Regions from separate parts of the Floridaenema aerugineum BLCC-F46 genome, predicted to be linked through region 1. Evidence: riboswitches for the same ligand, from Rfam matches in the RefSeq annotation. Region 1 holds a riboswitch; the other holds the start of a gene.

The links. A riboswitch is a leader RNA that binds a small molecule or an ion and turns the genes downstream of it on or off. The one in region 1 is predicted to bind cobalamin.
Region 2: linked by a shared signal. The riboswitch ahead of ACE1CC_RS01665 (TonB-dependent receptor plug domain-containing protein) and the one ahead of ACE1CC_RS33120 (sirohydrochlorin chelatase) in region 1 are both predicted to bind cobalamin.

The regions. Positions count from the first base shown of each region.
Region 1 is NZ_JBHFNQ010000241.1:521-9,378, forward strand. It holds gene ACE1CC_RS33105 (PAS domain S-box protein) at 1-3,818, opposite strand, end outside; gene ACE1CC_RS33110 (hypothetical protein) at 4,293-4,730, shown strand; gene ACE1CC_RS33115 (hypothetical protein) at 4,877-5,236, opposite strand; cobalamin riboswitch at 5,393-5,549, shown strand; gene ACE1CC_RS33120 (sirohydrochlorin chelatase) at 5,587-6,615, shown strand; gene sipA (regulatory protein SipA) at 6,832-7,047, shown strand; gene ACE1CC_RS33130 (HEAT repeat domain-containing protein) at 7,124-7,897, opposite strand; gene ACE1CC_RS33135 (IS1/IS1595 family N-terminal zinc-binding domain-containing protein) at 8,175-8,858, shown strand, end outside.
Region 2 is NZ_JBHFNQ010000013.1:97,697-110,009, reverse strand. It holds gene ACE1CC_RS01710 (PAS domain S-box protein) at 1-458, opposite strand, end outside; gene mtnA (S-methyl-5-thioribose-1-phosphate isomerase) at 695-1,756, shown strand; gene ACE1CC_RS01700 (type IV pilin-like G/H family protein) at 2,079-2,624, shown strand; partial or broken gene ACE1CC_RS01695 (Uma2 family endonuclease) at 2,634-2,876, opposite strand; gene ACE1CC_RS01690 (hypothetical protein) at 3,235-3,453, shown strand; gene ACE1CC_RS01685 (1,9-bis(guanidino)-5-aza-nonane synthase) at 3,517-4,557, opposite strand; gene ACE1CC_RS01680 (hypothetical protein) at 4,546-4,758, shown strand; gene ACE1CC_RS01675 (hypothetical protein) at 4,755-4,916, opposite strand; gene rocD (ornithine--oxo-acid transaminase) at 5,333-6,574, shown strand; cobalamin riboswitch at 6,720-6,865, shown strand; gene ACE1CC_RS01665 (TonB-dependent receptor plug domain-containing protein) at 6,866-8,233, shown strand; gene ACE1CC_RS01660 ((2Fe-2S) ferredoxin domain-containing protein) at 8,243-9,124, shown strand; gene ACE1CC_RS01655 (hypothetical protein) at 9,162-9,398, shown strand; gene ACE1CC_RS01650 (metallophosphoesterase family protein) at 9,404-9,751, shown strand; gene ACE1CC_RS01645 (ExbD/TolR family protein) at 9,994-10,392, opposite strand; gene ACE1CC_RS01640 (MotA/TolQ/ExbB proton channel family protein) at 10,379-11,026, opposite strand; gene ACE1CC_RS01635 (TonB family protein) at 11,144-12,313, shown strand, end outside.

The DNA of each region.
Region 1 (8,858 bases):
TCACCGTTTCCCATTGGCAATTCCCAATCTTCCTCATCTAAATCTGCTGCTGCTTCTACAGCGGGAAGATATACCTTAAATTCACTACCTTTGCCTAATTTGCTGGAAACAGTAATAAAACCTTTATGACTTTTGATGATTCCAATTACAGTGGAAAGTCCTAAACCTGTGCCTTTACCAACTTCTTTTGTGGTAAAGAAAGGTTCAAAAATGCGATCGAGAATTTCTGGAGCAATGCCAACTCCTGTATCATTAACTGTCACAACTACATAAGATCCAGGTTGGACATCCATTTGCAATTGGGCATCATTTTCGGTAATTACTAAATTCTCAGCGCTAATAGTTAAAGTGCCACCTGTAGGCATAGCATCACGCGCATTAACACACAAATTCATTAACACTTGATGCAGGTGAGTAGCATCACCACAAACTGCCCACAAGTCCCTGGATACATCAGTGTAAATTTCGATCGACCTCGGAAAAATCTCTTCAACAATTTTCTTAATTTCCTTAATCAAATGGCGAATTTGTAAAACTCCATGTTCACCATCTAATCCCCTGGCAAAAGATAACACTTGTTTGATTAATTCACTACCTCTTCGGGTGCTATCTTCGAGGATTTCTAACCATTGTTGCCCTTGGGCGCTGCTAATTTGTAATTTTAAAAGTTGGACTGCCATGAGAATAGGAGCTAAAATATTGTTCAAGTCATGGGCAATTCCTCCTGCTAGAGTACCAATGCTTTCCATGCGTTGCGATCGCAAAAATTGTCGCTCCATCAATCGTTTCTGTGTAATATCAGTATTCACCATTAAAATTGCTTTTGGTTCTTCAGCTGAATCACGCACCAAAGTCCAACGACTCTCGACTATAATTTCCTTGCCATCTTCTGTTACTTGTTGCAATTCTCCGTGCCATTCCCCTTTGCTGCTAACAGTTTGATAGATATTTTCCACCAGTAACGGTGTTTCCCAATAAAGCAAATTATTAGCACACTTGCCTAACACTTCTTCTTTTTTCCAACCGTAAAGTCTCTCTGCTCCCTGATTCCAAAATAAAATCCGATGATTCAAGTCACGAACCAAAATTGCATCAGTTGTCACATCAAGTAAAGCAGCTTGTTCTCGGATTTTTTGTTCTGCTAATTTGCGTTCATTTAGTTCTTGTTGTACTTGTTGATAAAGTTGTGATTGTTGAATTGCAATTTCTAATTGAGTCGCCAATTGTTTCAGCAATTCTATTTCCCAATTTTGCCATTTTCGCGGATTTGAACAATGATGAGCAACCAATAAACCCCATAATTTATTTTCCTGTAAAATGGGTACAACTAAATTGGCACGAACTTGAAATTGAGCCAGTAAATCAATGTGACAAGGCGATAAACCTGCGTTCAAAATGTCTTCTACAGCTTGAATTCCACCTCGTTCATAACTTTCTCTTCGCTCGGTATCTTTGAAGAAAGAATCTGAGATTTTTGCTCCTAAAATTGATTGCCAATTCGGAGCAACTGATTCTACGGCAACAACTCCACTCCAGTCTGGTTCAAAGCGGAAAATCAAAACGCGATCGCTCTCCAGCAGACGTTGGACTTCCGTCACAGTAGTATTGAGAATTTCATTCAAATCTAAAGATTGGCGAATTCTTTGAGCAATTTCTGCAACTAATTTCTCTCTTTGAGCTTGTTGGCGCAAAGCTTCTTCTGCTTGTTTGCGATCTGTAATATCGTTGCGAACGGCAATATATTGATATGGATTTCCTTGAGCATCCAAAAAGGGAACAATTGTCGTATCTACCCAGTAAATACTACCATTTTTAGCCCGGTTTCTAATTTCCCCTTTCCAAACTTTACCGTGAGAAATTGTGTTCCAAATATTCTGAAAGAAGGCTTTTGGATGATAGCCAGAATTGATAATGCGGTGATCTTTCCCGATTAATTCTTCCCGACTATAACCAGAAATTTGGCAAAACTTATTGTTAACATATTGAATTGTGCCTTTATTGTCGGTAATCGCAACGATCGCAGATTCATCCAAAGCAAATTTGAAATCCGCTAATTCTTTATGGGACTTTTGTAAAGTTTCTTCTGCCCGTTTGCGCTCAGTAATATCTTGGGTTATTTTAGAAAAACCGCAAATTTTTCCGGTTCCATCCTGCAATGCTGTAATTACTACATTTGCCCAAAAGTAAGAGCCATCTTTCCCCACGCGCCAACCTTCATTTTCCACTCTACCAACTGTTGCTGCTATTTCTAATAGTCTATCGGGTTTTCCCTGGGCTACATCTTCAGGTGGATAAAAACGAGAAAAATGTTGTCCAATAATTTCCTCGGCTTGATAACCTTTTATTGCTGTTGCGCCTGTATTCCAACTAGTAACATAACCGTTAGTATCTAATACAAAAATGGCGTAATCTTTCACTCCATTGATAAACAGACGGAATCGTTCTTCACTTTCATGCAAAGATTTTTCGGCTTTTAGACGATCGCTTTCTGCTTGTTTACGCTCAGTAATATCTTGCAAAGTACCTACTATTTCGCTCGCATTACCCCCCGCATCAAGCAGTAGTTTTAATTCCTCATAAATCCAACGATAACCGCCATCTTGATGCAAAAAGCGATACTCATAATTATGGTGTCCCTGTGCGAATAAAATTGCTATTGCTTCGGGAATTAAAGCCACGTCTTCAGGATGAACACGATCTAACCAAAATGTAGGATTGTTAACAAAATCCTCTGCTGAATAACCAAATAAAGCAGTAACATTTTCACTAACGAAAGTTGCTGGGTAACTCGCCGTTGGTTTGCAGCTATAAATCACAACCGGACTAGTCTTTAATAAATGTTGTAATCTTTCTTGAGTTTTTAGTAATAATTCTTCGGTTTGCTTGCGAGCGGTAATATCTTGACCAATACCGATCGTCCTCCCATCAGACAGCTTCACATTTGCCCAAGTAGTATTCAGCACCCGACCATCTTTAACATGAGTTTTAAAATCTTGCCATTGGTGATTTTCTGCTCTTTGAATAAACTCCCAAACTTGTTGTCGATACTCTGGATCGGGATAAAATTTCGTCAAAATATCCGGCGATTCTTGTAATTCTTCTAAAGTCCAACCTAAAATATTTAGCCATTCTCGGTTGATCATTTGCAGTTTTCCTTCTCGATCGAAGAAGCTCAACATCACAGGAATACGATCGAAAATAGTTTGCAGAATTTCCTTCTGTTGCTGAGTAACTGCATTTAACGCTTGATTTACAGATGTGCTATTACTAACCACTTGTAACATTTCTTTTTGGGCTATTAGCAAACTCTGGGTTCGCTGAAATTCTGCTAAATTTTTCCGTAATTCTATCTGACTGATTACCTGACGACTTAATACTTGAAGTGCGGAAATTTGTTTTTTTGTCAACTGTCGAGGAATCCGATCGATCGCACATAATGTCCCCAAAGCAAGCCCATCAGATGTAATTAAAGGCGCACCTGCATAAAATCTAATGTAGGGTTCTCCAGTTACTAAAGCATTATTAGCAAATCTCGCATCTTTCCGAGCATCCTCAACAATCAACGGTTCTTTTTGCCAAATATCATAATTACAAAAAGCTACATTCCGGGGTGTTTCGCTAACTGTTAGCCCTAGTTTAGATTTGAACCATTGCCGCTCTGCATCTACTAAACTAATTAAAGCGATCGGTGTCTCACAAATCTGGGCGGCTAAATTTGTTAAGTCATCAAATACAGCTTCTGCTGGAGTATCCAATATTTGATACTGCTTCAGCGCTGCTAAACGTTTTTTTTCTTGATCGGGAAGAACAACTTTCATAATAAGTACAGGGATTTTTAGTGCGATCGCAATAAACTAAACGATTAAAGTCCTCTATTATTGGAATACCCATTACCGGGCTAGCTGATAAACTCACGTAACAATTAGTTATTTAATTTTGACAATAAAATACTTTTTTTGCGAAATGAAACTTTTCCTAAATTTTGGCTAAAAATCATTTTTTCACTTTTCCCTTTCTCTTTATATTTGTAACAAGTTTAATGTAAAACGGGATGTCATCTGACGATCTTTATTCTCTTATTACAATAGACGAGCTTCCTTAATTAAACAGATTAAAGGAACGAACCCAGCCTTAGCGCGGCACTCAATAATTGTTGCCACAACTTTGCTAACTGATGATGGCGATCGCACTACACCTCTTCAGGAATATTTAATTTTAACACCCCTGACAGATTCAGCATCATTCTACTTGCCTTAGCTTAGAGTTAAGCTAACCAAGTTACCTTGTTGACTATGAACTATGAATACAGTCATCCCCGGAAGCAAAATTTACAGTTGGATTCCTTAGAAGAGGAAATTCTACTGGGATTACAAATATGTGGAGAACTTTTAGTTCAATCTAAAGATATTATGTTAGGTGCGCTAGCCTATCAAGGTTGGTTAGAGCATGGTCGCTGTTTGGTGATAGTTAACCTACCAAATGTAAAAGAAGTTTCCGGTGCAATTGAATTACCAATGGGGTTAATGCTGCACAACGATCCAGCAATTAAGTTTTTTGGAGCAGAAGAATTGCTCAAACAATATAATCCTCAAACTGAAGGAATATTGGTTGTCTCTCACACAAATTCTAATTACTGCATTGCTTGTGCTTGTATATTTGCTCCTAGCTTTCCTCCACAAATTTGTTATGAAGAAATCATGAGTAGACCTGCGGAGTTTGACATTAGTTGATTTTTCCACGAATCTTTGGTAGTAGGTAGTAGGTAGTGGGTAGTGGGATTCCTACTAGCTACTACCACCCTCAATCTTACTAACTAGCAACTTGAGTTAATTACTCAGTTTCAGAACATGACAATACCCTGAATTATGCCACAAGTTTAGTGATTAATTAAAAAAGCGGGAACTTCTACTAAGTGAAAATAAACCAATGCCGCAATTACTAAAGTGTAAAGCGTTGAACCACCAAGTCCAATCAATAAATCGCGCTTCACATTTCGCTGTTCTCCTGCTAAAAACATATCCATTGCCCCAAACTGCATCATCAAAATTCCTAGTACATTAGAAAGCCAGTAACCCACAACTGTCCCCGGTAAAAACCAGTCAGCATTTATCCAACCAACTAAATAGCCGAATAACAGAGAAATTGGCAAATTAAAAAATAAATCATTCCACCAAGACAAGGGAGAAAGCATATAACCAATCCCTACTAGTAATCCTCCGCGCAGTTTTCTAAACATGGTTTTTCCCTTGACAATTGAGTAGTTTTATGTATAAAATTAGCGGCAATAAAGTAACTCGTTACTCAGAATTCATTGTAATATTTAATAGCGATAATATTTCCCTGTACCCTCCTGCCGGAAAAATCCTCTCCCCCCCCATTTCGCTAAACCATTGAATCCGCTAAGATATCAAAGCACACTAAAACTCAGCAAAGTAGGGAAACTCCGGTGCAAGTCCGGGGCTGTGCCGCAGCTGTAAGCGAAAATAGATTAGCCGTTGTCAACTGTCTACATCGCTAGCCAGAACGCCTACTTGTTAACGTCAACTTTATTTTCCTGCGCCGCACAGGAAAAAGGATAATTAATTAATGCCTACTGTAAGTTTATCGACTTTGACCACTGTAACGGATTTAGAATTGTCTACATTGCCCCTAAAAAGACCATTATTAATGATTGGTCATGGAACTAAAGATGAAGAGGGAAGACAAAGTTTTTTAGATTTTGCCGCTGCTTATCAAGAATTGGATCGATCGCGCCCCGTAGTCCCATGTTTTTTAGAATTAACAGGCCCGACAATTCAAGAAGGGATCGATCGCTGCATCGAACAAGGATACACAGAATTTTCAGTTTTACCCATTTTATTATTTGCCGCACGCCACAACAAATTTGATATTACCAACGAGTTAGACCGAGCTAAAATTAAATATCCTCAACTGAAATTTCACTACGGTCGGCACTTTGGAATTACCCCGAATATATTGGAATTGTGGCGATCGCGTCTAACTCAACTTGACAACGAAAAATATCCTCGTTCCGAAACAGTTTTATTATTTGTCGGGCGTGGTTCCAGCGACCCAGACGCTAACGGCGACGTTTACAAACTAGCACGAATTCTTTGGGAAGGCAGCGGCTATTCCACAGTAGAAACCTGCTTTATCGGCATTACTCACCCCCGTTTAGAAGAAGGTTTTCGTCGCGCCAGACTTTATCAACCAAAGCGAATTATCGTTTTACCTTACTTCCTATTTACCGGACTTTTGGTAAAAAAGATTTTTGACATTACCGCCCAACAACAAGCACAATTTCCCGAAATAGAAATGATTTGTTTGCCAGAAATGGGCATTCATCCCCAACTATTTCAAGTAATGCGAGAACGGGAAATAGAAACCCAATTAGGCGAAGTCCAAATGAACTGTGAAATGTGTAAATTTCGCCTCGCTGCTGTAACTAAAAACGGCAACGGACATAGCCACACTCACGGACACGATCATCATCACCATCATCACCACGATCATCATCATCATGGTAACAGTCACAGTCACGACCACTCACACCCTGCTGTAGATCCTTACGCAGATTTAGAAAAATATCATCAAAAAATCTGGCAAGCACCTTAACAATTTTAGATTAGGTTTGTTGTAGGGACTTTAGTCCTTGCCTTGTTTGTGCAAGAAAGGTTAAAGTCCACGGTCATACAGTAGGGGCGAAGCATTCCGGCAATAATTTGTTGGTTATCGCCAAATATATGTACCGGAATGCTTCGCCCCTACAAATCAAAAACAACAGTTTGTGACCACGCCGAGTATAGAAAAACTAAAATCCTAACATTCAAAATGAGTAAAGAATTTCGCATTGGGGAAAAAGTCCGAGTCGTAGCATTACCACCTTACGTGAAAACTGCCGAACCAATGCCAATGCTACGTCCCCCAGATGTGATTAAGTTAGGTGAAGAAGGAGTAGTGATCGATCGCCGTCCCGGAGGTTATTGGGGAGTGCGCTTTGCCAGAGGCAACTTTTTACTCGACACTCAGTATATTGAATCTATTTAGCTTGACACAGATCCACAAATCCCCGACTTCTTAGAGAAGTCGGGGATCTGAAGAAGTCGGGGATCTTGCCCTTCCCTCACAATAAACTCTCTGGTGAAATCATTCCTTCTTGAGCCATTTTTTCAATCACTTGCAGTCCGCGAGGGTCGCCAACTCGTAACAGAGAAGCTTTCGCATCTTCCCTGACTCCCAGATCGCGGTCTTCTTCCATCACTTGAATTAAAGCATCGATCGCACCAGCATATACTACATTTGATGGTAGTTCCCGACAAAGTTGCCCCAAAGACCAAGCGCAGTTACTCCGCACCGCTGCGACTGGATCTTGAATTAAAGCTTCAATTAACGGGGGAATGGAAGCGACTACTGCTTCGTAGCCTAACTCAGCCATTTGCGCCAAAGAACTAGCCGCCCATAAACGTACAGCCGAAATATCAGTTCGTAAAGCATCAGTCAGGGGGGCGACAGAACGGCGATCGCGACAGTTCCCCAACGCCCAAACAATGCCTTTACGGACATAACCATTCCAGTCGCGGTTTAATTGGTTAATTAAAGGTTCTACCGCATCAGCACTAGGGTTACGTCCCAAACCATAAGCCGCACTTACCCGCACCAACGGACAAGCATCTGTCAACAAGCGAATTAAATGGGGAATGGCGCGTCGATCTTGTAACTCACAAAAAGCTCTGGCTGCTAGCATTCTTTGCGACGTTTCGGCTGCATTCAACAGCGCCAACATTGCCTCTGGATCGGGTTTAGCAACCTCTTCTTCTTCCAGTGGTTCTAGCTGATCTAACGGACTTTGCAGATCGGCTTCCGGGTCAAGTAGGGTCAGGTCGTCGTCATCATACATAATTGTCAATTACCTTATCAGACCTGATGCCATCAGTCTGTTACTCAGGTTAGCGATCGATAAATCTATTTGTTGTTGATGGTAGAGAGGCACAAGAAAGGAATCTTTCATTTTTCCCTACTTTTGTAAATAAACACTAAGCAACTGCAATTAATTTTACGACCAGGCTCAAACTTAAAATCATAACGTTATTTTTCAAGTTTTGATCCTTATTTTAGTATATTGGACTACAGAAAGACTAAATTGAATAGCAACTCTTAAACATCAGGAGCAGAATGTGACAGATCACCTAGAACCATATCGACGGTTAGCGCGTGCAATTAGATTCGTTCCCCCTTTGCCAGAATCTCATCTAGCAGAAACAAAGGAAAATCATTCTAGCTGGGCTTCATCAGTATCGCATTTTCCCGCGACAAACACACCATCACCCACAAAACCAGAGGAAAATTTTGGCCCACCTCCCGATCCATCGGAACATATCGCCGCTTTGGTACAGAAAGCGGTTTCTGGGCATACTGTTTTGCCAGTTACTTATAGTATTCAGGAAAATGTAGGCGATCGCATCAGTCGCTTAAACCACAACACAGAGACTCAACAGCATAAACCATTAATCATTCTGCCGAAAATTCCCGCACCCGATCCCAACTGGACTGGGCGCACTCCAGTTACTCATCAACAAAATGCTGAGATCGAAGTAGCAGCAAATCATCCACCAGAAACTTCAACTAATGGCAAATTGCCAGTTGAACAAATAGCTTCAGCAGAAATAAAATTACAGGAAAATTCAATTCTTCCAGTATTAGAAACACCACCTTCAGAGGAGTTAGTAGTAACACCTTTGAACAACGAAAATTCTGCTATAGAAACTCCATCAGAACTAGTAGAATTTGGTACATTAGCAACAAAAATTGCGCCAGGAGAAACATCAGACACCGAACCATCTTCAGAAATTGTTGTTGAG
Region 2 (12,313 bases), on a different contig from region 1:
AGACTAATTGATTTTTTTTGCCCAGAATCAATCATACCAGGTGAAGGGAAAGAGGTTCTTTGCGCCGAACCAATCATTCCTCCGCGTTCGTTGGCGATCGCTATTGTACTAACTGAAGGAAACCGCGAGATTTGTTTCCCAAAAAATTTTTCTAAAGTTTCTGTATCTTCTGTTTGGAAGTCGGGTATTATCCCTAAATTAATGGCATCGGCGTTAAGTTGGTTAACCAGATGCGGAACTTCCAGGGTTTTTTCTAGGTAAAGTGTGGTGCGATTTCCAACTTCTTTGCTCAACTGATGCGCTAGGTTTTCAACAACCCGCTGCCCGCTGCGAAAGGATAGATAGCCCACTAAGGTTACTGCGCCTACGGTTTGCAACACAAAGGGAACCACTAACACCCATCGCAAGGGGAGGTTTAACTTTGGGTGAGAGAGGCGTTGCAGGGGAGCGATCGGCATAAAAGTTAGCTGAACAAAGAGATATAATTGAAACCCTGACAATTCCGATTATTCCCCAGACTTTTCTTTAATTCAAGCTTTATAGCAAAAAGCAAAAGGTAAAAGCCAACAAAAGCAATGGTTTTACCAATTAAGAAAGTTCATTAAGCTGTGACAATTGCTCTACAATAAAATTTGCTTTTCTCTATTTTGTGTCACAATTAGGTGCAAAGTAGTTCACGATCTCACTAACTGTTATGACATCTACCGAGTCTCATGTTTATCCGGTAATTTGGCAAAAAGACCAGGTTTTGCTAATAGATCAAAATCGTTTGCCTGCTGAGTATACTTTAGTAGAAATTAGTAACTCTGATGATATGGCATTGGCAATTAAAACGATGATTGTTAGGGGTGCGCCTGCGATCGGAGTTGCTGCTGCTTACGGAATGTATTTAGGGGCGCGAGAGATTCAAACCGAAAACCGGGAATTGTTTTTAACCCAGTTGGAAAAAGTTGCCGAAAAGTTACGCGCCACTCGCCCAACTGCGGTAAATTTATTCTGGGCAATTCAAAGAATGTTAACTACTGCCCGTCGCACTTTAGGCTCAGTAGAATATCTGAAAGAGTTATTACTAGAAACGGCAAAAAATATCAATTTAGAAGACTTACAAACTTGTCGCTCTATAGGCGATTATGGTTTAGAAGTTTTACCAAAAACCCCAGAAAAATTAACAATTTTAACTCATTGTAATGCTGGCGCTTTAGCTACTGCTGGTTATGGTACGGCTTTGGGTGTAGTCCGTTCTGCTTGGCGAGAAGGACGTTTAGCAAGGGTTTTTGCTGATGAAACTCGTCCCCGGTTACAAGGGGCAAAATTAACCGCTTGGGAATGTGTCCAAGATCAGATTCCGATTACTTTAATTACTGATAATATGGCAGCCCATTGTATGAAACAAGGTTTAATTCATGCTGTGGTTGTCGGTGCGGATAGAATTGCTGCTAATGGGGATACTGCGAATAAAATAGGGACTTATAGTGTAGCGATTTGTGCCAAAGCACATAATATTCCTTTCTTTGTAGCTGCACCACTTTCCACTATTGATTTTAGCTTAGTTGATGGCAGTCAAATTCCCATTGAAGAACGCGATCCTTCCGAGATTTACCAAATTGGAAAAACCCTGATTACGCCAGAATGTGTCAATTTTTATAATCCCGCTTTTGATGTAACTCCAGCAAATTTAATTACGGCAATTATTACTGAGTTTGGTGCAGTTGCGCCTGGTGAATTGAAACAGTTTGAGGAAAAGCAAGCGGTTTAATTTAGTTGCGGTTTTTTTGGTGGTAGCGATCGCGTAGCGTGCTGTAGGCGATCGATCCTTTCGGTTTTAGTAATAAGGCAAGTTGCTAGTTATTTACATAAAGGTACGTAGTTGGGCTTTAGCCCTCATAAAGCCAGGTTTCAGAAGAGGGCTAAAGCCCAACTACGTACAAAGAATAAAACTATTCTTATAACTAGCAACTTGGGTTAATAGCACAGCATCGTTAAAATTTCCGGTGATTTTTAGCATTTTTTCTGGTGCTGTGCTTATACTGTTTAGTTAATATAGAACCAAGATTTTTTAGTGTTATTTGGTGCTGAATATGAACATTGAATTGCGGTTAAAGTATTTGTTATATCTTTGCCAAAAAGAGCGCGATCGCGGTTTTACCATTATAGATGTTGTGGTAGCGATCGCTATTCTCGGACTTTTAACCTTAGCAACTTTACCAAGTCAAATTTCCCAAGCACAGAATAGCAGAGAAGCAGAGGGGAGACAATACGTTAGTGCTATCAACAAAGCACAACAAGCTTATTACGCACAACATAGCATTTTCGTAATTAATACCGACCCTATCGCTTGGGGTAGCTTGGGAGTTGGTATTAAAACCCAAACTTCTAGTTACAAATACTTAATTTCAGCAATTGGTAACAACGGAGTTAATGCCTTTGCCACTCCTATGCTACTTAAAGTATTACGAAGTTACACAGGAGTTGTCGGTTTAATTGCACCAGATCCCAAAGGTGAAAAAGTTACCCAAGCCATAGTTTGTGAAACTAAAAATCCTGGGAATTATCCAAAAAGCGGGATAGTAACTCGAACTAAAGTGCAATGTCCAGATAATGCTAATCAAATTTCTCCTAACTAATATAAATATTTAGGGAAATAGTCTAGCAATTTGAACTTCAATTTCAGGAAAAGCTAATAAAAAAAGAGTCGCTTCTTCATTGAGAATAGTTTCTTGTTGATAGGTTTGATTGACAATTTCTCGAAACACTCGAACTTGGCGCGTGTTAACATCAAGAATCCAGTAATCTGCTATTCCGGCTTTAGCATAAGCAGCTGCTTTTTGTTTGCGGTCTTGTTCTAAAGTGGTATCAGAGATTTCTATTAACAAAAAAGTATCTGCTGGAGTACAACGTCTCTACAAGGGTTTCAAGTTGTAGAGTTAGCTACTCCCTATATCTGATGGCTTAGCCCCCCTTATTAAGGGGGGTTGGGGGGATCTAAACCTAGTAATCACAGCCGAAGATCCCCCCTAACCCCCCTTACTCAAGGGGGGAACAGGAAATAATTAATAACTAGCAACTTGCGTTATTAGCCTGCGAATTGATTCGGAGAACGACAGGTGCAAGATATCAGCGATCGAGATCACAAAACTATATGATCTAGATCTCTTTACATTTATTTACAGTTTGTTACATTTATTTACAGAGATGAGAAACGAAGAAAAAAATCAGAAACTTAGGAGATTGAACATGAAAGCTAACTATTCTTATGCTTCCGCTATTTTCAACGCTGACTTCAACAACTTTGCAAATATCACTGGCAATCAAGCTTGGTCGTTATTCTTTACCAATGGTCAAGACGATGCAGCGTTAGGAGATAATCCAGAAGCAGGAAAGTTTTTCACTAATATAACGATCGCAGTCGTCGCTGCTTCCATCTTAGGATCTTGTATTTTCACCTCCATCTAAAGTAGTTAATTTATCAAAAAAGAATCCCCGCCGGATTGAACTGCGGGGGATTCTTTTTTGAGGCTATTTTGCAGATACTAACTGAGTTTTGTCAAATAATTGTGCCAAACGACGCACGGATCGATCGCGCCAGTTCCCCTTGCCATAAGCATAGCCAGCAATCAAGGGCAACGCCACCGTAGCTTCCGAAAATACCATTTGTTCGACGTTTTTGTTGACTTTTCCCCAAGAATGTGCTTCTCGCAAAGTAGAACCAGATAACGCACCATCTCGTTCGTCTGCGACAGTAATTTGAATTGTGTATTTGTGCATTGTCACATCAAATCCCAACATTTCCGCCGCCACAACCGTATCTTGGGCAAAGTTTTTCGGTACGCCACCACCAATCATTACCAATCCAGTATATTTCGCGGCAAGTTTGCACTGGGTTAACTCGCGGAAATCTCCCACCGAATCAATAGTAAGATGAGATTCTGGCGAATTCCACTGGTGATGTACTAAACCAAAACCAGCAGAACAATCACTAAAAGCAGGAACAAAAATGGGTACTTGATGTTGATAAGCAGCTAATACAACTGACGGTGTATCTGTTTTTTGTTTCTCCAGATATGCACCCATTTCTTGAATAAATTCCCGCGAAGAATAGGGGCGCTTTTCTAAAGAATTAGCAATTTCCGCGATCGTCATATCGCACACCCGCAGTTGATCTTCATCAATGTAGGTGTCGTAAATGCGATCGATCCTTTCCTGGCGTAGCATTTCATCATCTGCTAAAGGATCGCCGACATAGTGACGAAAACCTAACGCTTCAAAGAAATCCTGATCCACAATATTAGCACCAGTGGAAACGATCGCATCCACCATATTATGAGTAATCAGGTCATACACTACATTTTTCAATCCGGCGCTAAACAAAGAACCTGCCAAACATAAAATAATTGCACAATCTGGATCTTGCAGCATTTCATCGTAGATTTTCGCCGCCCTTCCCAAGTTGCGTGCTTGAAATGCCATCTGACTCATAGACTCTACCAAGCCTACAACATCAAAGGATTTAATATCAATTGGTTGCACAATTTCTTGCAATAAATCTTGCCGATTCATCACTTTCTCCTGCATTTAATTAAAGTACTAAAAACTAACTACGAAACACACATCGACAGGGAGTATCCCGTTTTGGTAAATATATTTGTAGGGGCGAAGCATTCCGGCAGTAAATCTTTGTTTCTAATCAATAGCTTATCTACCGGAATGCTTCGCCCTTACCAAATTGGGATGCTCCCGATCGACACTTCGATCGATTAAGTACTAGGCGCTTCGCAGTGGTCGTACCAAGAAATAGCAGGATCGGATTCTCGTCGCTTACCTAAGCGAATTTGGAGATCCCAAACCACAGTGGAGATGATGGATGGACTCGCCAATTTAGCTTTTTTACACCTCGTATAAGTCCGCTTTTTAAACATAGCAGATTAGAGTTTAATTGCAATCCCCTTACAGGGGATAGAATCAATGAAATAGAACTTGACTGGGTTTTGCGATCGTGCTACTTTCAGTCAAAGATATGGAAATTTTAGGTCTTCGCACCCAATCGGGGCAAATGCTACAACCGTTAACAGCAGTGATACCAAAACAAGTAAGACTCCTCGCCCAAGTTGAGTGGGCGACAGGTTTCACTCATCTGAATTAACCTACAGGTAGCACAAAAGTTTTTAATTTTGTGGAATAGATCGCTTTAGAGAAGAGAGATTCTCTTGGTTGTATTTTGTGCGAGCCTTAATATCGGATAAATTGAATTTCCCAAATAATTTGGAAGTATCCACTGCTATAAAAATGGGAATTATTACCCATTACCTATTACCCATAGAGGACAAGTTTACAAATGCTAGTTTCTGCTGACCTTTCATCGAATTTAACAATTTCAGATACTCAAAGCTACATTGACCTAGAAACTACTTACGGTGCCGATAATTACCATCCCTTAGATGTAGTAATTACTAAAGGTAAAGGGGCTTGGGTATGGGATATTGAAGATAACAAATATCTCGATTGTTTGAGTGCTTATTCAGCATTAAATCAAGGGCATTGTCATCCGAGAATTTTTCAAGCAATGGTAGAACAAGCCAAAAAAGTCACCCTGACTTCTCGCGCTTTTCGCAATGACCAATTAGGCAAATTTTATGAAAAACTTTGCCAAATTTCCGGCTTACCGAAAGTATTGCCGATGAATTCTGGTGCCGAAGCTGTAGAAACAGCAATTAAAGCGATTCGCAAGTGGGCATATACGATCAAAGGCGTAGCTAAAAGTCAAGCAGAAATTATCGTATGTAGCAATAACTTTGCCGGACGAACTATTAGTATTGTCAGCTTTTCAACCGAAGAACAATATCAACATGGTTTTGCACCTTTCACTCCCGGTTTTAAAGTCGTTCCCTACGGAGATGTGGCAGCTTTAGAAGCAGCTATTACACCAAATACGGCGGCTTTTTTCCTAGAACCAATTCAAGGAGAAGGGGGAATTATGATTCCGCCAGATGGCTATTTAAAACAAGCCGAACGTATTTGTCGTCGAAATAACGTGCTGTTAGTATTTGATGAAATTCAAACAGGTTTGGGACGCACGGGCAAAATGTTTGCGTTTGAACATGAAGGAGTAAAACCCGATGGAATTACAATTGGCAAAGCTTTATCGGGTGGTTTTTATCCGATATCCGCGTTTTTGAGTACATCCGAAGTGATGGATGTATTTAATCCCGGAGATCATGGGAGTACCTTTGGAGGAAATCCTTTAGCAGCTGCGATCGCCATTGCCGCACTCGATGTAATTGTAGACGAAGAATTGCCAGAAAGAGCAGCAGAATTGGGCAATTATTTTATTTCTAAATTACAAGCAATTCCCAGTCCCCACATTGAAGAAGTAAGAGGACGAGGATTGTTAATTGGTGTTGAATTAAAACCGGAAGCAGGCGGTGCCAGAAGATTCTGCAAAGCACTGATGAAAGAAGGGATTCTCGCCAAAGAAACCCGCGAAAACATTATTCGATTTGCCCCACCCTTGGTAATTTCGCGATCGGATTTAGATTGGGCATTAGAGAGAATTGAACAAGTGTTAATAGCCAGTTAATTAGCTGAAGTTGGTAATTGTGCTTTTTTGACATTTCCCCTATTTGAAATACAGGGGAAATGTTAATGTAACTAAAACTTGAGATGAACTAATTACTTTTAGTTAATTTTTGGTTCAGAAGCTTGCAAAAAGTTTTCTAATATATTATTGTTTTATAGCAGTCGGTTCCAACGGGGAGCAGCCGTTGGAGGAAACGGGGAAAGTTCGGTGTAAATCCGGCACTGTCCCGCAACTGTGAAGAGAAGACTAAAATCTCTGAGTCAGGATGCCCGCCGATAAATATTTATTTATTTGCACTTAACTATCTGCGAGGTACAGACGGAGACGCTACGCGAACGCATTAACCTCAAAGATCGCCGTGAAAATGCTGATGTTTTGTACAATAATGCTAATTTAAGGCTGGAAGGACAACTAGACGATCGCAATACTCTCACCTTCAGCGCCCTCTACCTCACCAAAGATTTTGGAGTCGCCGGAGGAGTTCCAATTCCAGATACTATTGGTGCATTTAATACCTTAACTCCTAAAGCCAGACAATATACTGATGAAGTATTGTTAGATTTAACTTGGCAATCTAAGTTAGGTAATAGTAACGATTCACTTTTAACTACTCGTGTTTACAGCGATTTTCTTAACTATAACTACAACAATCCCGACCCAAACAATTTCGGGACAAAAGATGAAGTGAATCGGCGGGCAGTTGGACTGCAAGTGCAGCATAACTGGCAACTGGCGAAAAATCAACGCTTGACTTATGGGGCAGATTATCGGAATACGCGATCGCGCAATACCACCTTTAGTTATGGTACAAACATAAGTGATGTAAACTACGATGGCGATATCAATCAAGGCGCACTATTCGCCCTTTACGAGGTGAATTTTACTCCCAGTTTTAGCGTTAATTTAGGACTCAGGCAAGATTTTAATAGTTTAGTAAATGGTTCTTTTACCTCTCCCAGTGTTGGCGCAAGATTTATTGTGGGAAAAACTACTACCATTAGAGCCAACTATGCTAGAAGTTTTCGCGCCCCGCTAATTTCCAACCTAGAAGGGTTAGCTGCTTTTAATGTAGTAGGTAATCCAGATTTAAACCCAGAACGGGGAGATAGTTTTGATATTGGTATCGATCAACAATTGGGTAAAATTGGGCTGTTGCGGCTGACATTTTTTCATAATACAATTTCCGAGCTAATTAATTTTAAGTTTGGCTCTCCCAGCACTTACGAAAATATCGGAAAAGTGAGAACTTTGGGTTTAGAAGCCGATCTTAACGTGCGACTGGCTCGGAATTTTTTCGCTTTTGCTAACTATACCCTTAACGAACCGCGAATTGTGAGCGATCGCAACTCCGATATCGAAGGTAACTCACTCAGTTTTCGAGATGCCGATAGCCTGAATTTTGGACTTGCCTACGAAACACCCAAAGGCATTTATGCAGGTATTATTCTGCGCTACCTCAGCAGTTACTTTGTTAACAACACGAATACCGAATCTTTACCTGGATACACCACACTCGATTTGAAATTTCGTATCCCCCTGGGAAGGACTGTAATGTTGAACGGTAACTTAGATAATTTACTCGATCGGCAATACGAACTATATCCCGGTTATCCCGCTGTCGGACGTAGCTTTCGCCTGGGTATCAGTTCCACATTTTAGGAGATTGAAATGAGTGAATTTTCTCGCCTAGTTACACCCCTTAACCGTTGCATAACTGAACAGTTGCCAACGGGCGGACAGATTGAATATGAAGACTTTCCTTGCACGATCGATGTAACTGGCCCTCTGTTATATACTCTGTTTCAGGAACGTTGGCAGGAAACTCAGATCGGTCACGTCGTAGAAGGTAGTGTACTAGAACTAGAATTTACTCAACCCCCGAAAATTTGCGTTCTCTACGATGGCTATTTGACAGTAGTTACTGAAGCATGGCATTTGCACCTTTGTTTGGAAGAACATTTAGGTGGACCTTTGGAAAAAACGCCCCCAGAACTGAGACAGCAACGCTTAGTTAATCGTGCATCTTTGTATCGTCGGTTGAATGAACGGGGAGAAGCGCGGAGTTGGGGCATTCAGTTCTGGAATGGTGCTGGGGAAAAGATGATGAATCTGTTTTTGCCTAATCCTTTTGTGGGCGAAGATGAAGAGTTATTACCAGAAGCTAAACCGCAACTTTCAAAATTAAGTCTTTATCAAGAATTACGCGAGATTTACGTTTTGGGTAATCGCCCTATACCTTTTGAGAACAACCCTCTCAAGCGCCCCTATTTGGCAGTTTGTCGTTCTAGTCGCTGTTACCCTTCGCGCAACTGGCAACCGATCGTTGAGGCGTTGCAAGAGGCGGTAAAAGCAGCCGGAATTGATGTGTATGTGATGACTTCCGGTTGTTTGGAGGTTTGCAAGATGGGGCCTGTAGTGTTTTATTCGGGCGATGGTACCTGGTATACCCGCGTTAATCCCGATCTTGCCGATCGGATTGTCCGAGAACATTTGGTACAAGGTCAACCGATTAAAGATCATCTTTATCCACCAGTCAAGGTGGAATGTTAAAGTTTGCAATTTTGATTAATTCAAAGGAGACAATAGTATGAGTTACATTGAATCAAATCTGACATTAAAACCAAATCTAACTCAAGATTGGTTTCGGGGATGTAAAGCGATCGCTAAAAGTCAATTTTGGTTTTTCCTCCTCTTAGCTTTAGCAACGGCAAGTAATGTTCTTTATACTTGTAACATTCCCTTGGTGGGATTTGGTGCGATCGCCGGATCGACTCTTCCCCGTCGTCGCGCCTTAGCTACAGTACCTCTGCCTATCAACAGTTAATTGATTTGATTAGTCCGCTGCAAATTCCTACCTATTGGCTTTCTGGCAATCACGATTGCTTGTCGGTAATGAAAGAAGTTCTCGTTCATCCGCTTTTTCATGCACCAAAAGCTGTAATTATAGGTGGTTGGCAATTAATTTTATTGGATTCAACTTTAGCTAATTCCCGTTTTGGCGAAGGTGAAATATCTCCCCAGTCGTTGCAATTTTTAGCAAAAAGTCTCGAAGTTGAACTTCCTACTTTGATAGCTTTGCACCATCATCCTTTGCCTTTTGGGATTGATTGGTTAGATCTGATAAAAGTTAAAAATGGCAATGAATTACTTGACCTGATCGATCGCGCCCCCAAGTAAAAGCCGTAGTTTTCGGTCATATTCATGCGGCTTTTCACCAAAAACGAGGTAATATTGATTTCTACGGCAGTCCTTCGACTTGCGTACAGCTAGATTTACCGCAAGCTACAACCTTAGAAAAGCAACCTGGTTTTCGCTTGTTTCATTTGCATTTTGATGGCACGCACCAAACTGAAATTCATCGTGTTTTGCTACGCAGCAAAAACCCCTAATAATTTAGCGCAGTAAGTACGAAAGAACCATTATTTTCGAGTAGCGATCGCTAATTTAGCTCCTTTTACCCGACGTAATCGATCCATTACTTCTACTACACGACCATGATTAACTGCTTTATCTGCATTTAAAATTACATAAGATTCAGTGTTAGGATCAATTTTGCCTCTGACTTCAGATTCTAACTTTTCTAATTCGATTGGTTGACGATTCAGCGCGATCGCACCATCAGGTAAAATCGAAACATTAATTTGCTCTGTCTTTTGCACTTGTGCTGTAGAAGCTTGGGGTAAATTTACAGGCAACCCTTCCGAGCGAGTTAAAGATAAAGAGGAAATAATAAAGTAAGCTAAAATTGAGAAGATTACGTCAATCATCGGCGTAATATTAATTCCTATATTTCTTTCTGATTCGTCAGGTAGACGCATAATATTCTTTTCCTTGTTCGTAATGACGACGATATAACAATTCTAATTGACCACCGTATTCTTGAATCATTGCCAATTGTCGTAAGTAAAAACTGCGAAATGTGTTAGCAAATATTAGTGTGGCAATTGCTACTACTAATCCCATAACTGTGGAAATTAATGCTTCACTAATTCCACCCGTTACACCTGCACTTTGAGTTCCTGCTATATTACCAAGTTTTAAGGAAGAAAAAGCTGTCATTAAGCCTAAAACAGTTCCTAATAAACCTAGTAAAGGAGCTAGGGCAACAATGGTTTCAAAAGCATTATTAAATCGCTTTAAGGTTGGAATTTCTGCCTGTGCAGCAGTTTCTAATGCTAAGCGAAACTCTTCAGGTCTAGGATTATCTAACTCTAAAGCTTCTAGGAAAATTCGGGCGATCGGTAAATCTGCATTTTCCTTAAGTAATTTGATTGCCGTACTAGGTTTTAGGGGATACAATTTCAACGCCTCTCGCACTATTCGACTCTGGCGACGATGCACTTTGAGCCAAAACCAAGAGCGTTCTGTAATTAGTGCGATCGCAATTATCGAAAATCCTAACAAAGGCCAAGCGACTATTCCGCCAGCCAAGAAATACTCAACTGCTCTCATACTCTTTGTTTAACTTTTGCTCATAATTATTGTATCGGATAAGGTACATTGTTAAGAGTAATGGCACAGATTACTGCTTGTCACCAATTTGTGCATTTTGGGGAAAAAGTTTAGGGGATGAGTATTTCCAGCTTTTGTTTAAAACAACGAGAGAAAGAGAAAGCAGTATTTAAAAGCATCCTGGCGTACAGCTTTGTAGGTTCAGCAGTATTGCATCTTTTACTAGCTTTCGGGATTGCCCTATTGTGGTCAAAAGAGCCATCATTGGTAGACGATCCAATAGAAATAGTTGTGTTGGATGCACCAGAACCGGAAGTCAAAAAGCCGGAACCAGAAACACCAAAACCAACTTTGCAACCAGTTGTTAAGCCAACGCCGGAAAAACCGATCGCCAAAATTACCCCCGAACCGATTCCCAAACCAAAACTAGAACCAGTTCCCAAACCAAAATCAGAACCGATTCCCGAACCAAAATCAGAACCAGTTCCCGAACCAAAAATAATTACTCCGCCACTGATAAAAGTTGAAACAGTGAAACCCCCAATACCGGAATTACCTGCAAAACCACAGCCAGTGAATGAACCGAACGAAACTCCCAGCGCACCAACACCCGACAGAAGCGCTGAAACATTACCACCGCCTAAAATTGCCCGAACAGAAGATTTGTCAAAACCAGAACCAGAAAAACTTCAAACTCCCCAAGCTTTGCAAAGTCCTTTAGCTAGTGCGAGGAATTTTCGGAATCAATTTACCGAATCGCCGCCTGTGGAAACTGACACAAGAACTGAAGAAACACCAACTTTACCAAGAGGATTAACTCCAAATCAACAACCAGTTAATAATTCGCCTGTCACTAGTCAACCGCTACAATCATCTGTAACAGAGAATCGGACATTTCGCGATCGCATTGCCGCCACAAATAACTCTGCTACTGAAACTAATCCCGCTGACAATGAAACGCTGACCAATCCCACATTACCAGGAACAATTCCCCGATCGCAAGTTAACAACGTGCCTATTACCAGTCAGCCATTGCAATCAAGTAGCAGCGGAAATCGAACATTTAGAGATACTTTTGCTAATAGCAATAATTCACCCACAACTATTAGTCCCAGCAACGAGCTTTCAAATACTACTCCCGGAGTTCCCGGACAAGTAACCGCAAATCGCCAAATCCCAAATCAACCAGTAACTAGAAGTCAACCGCTGCAAACAGCTAGTAGTAACCGAAGTTTTAGAGACAGTTTTACTAATAATAATAGTTCTCCTTCTGACATGAATAATACT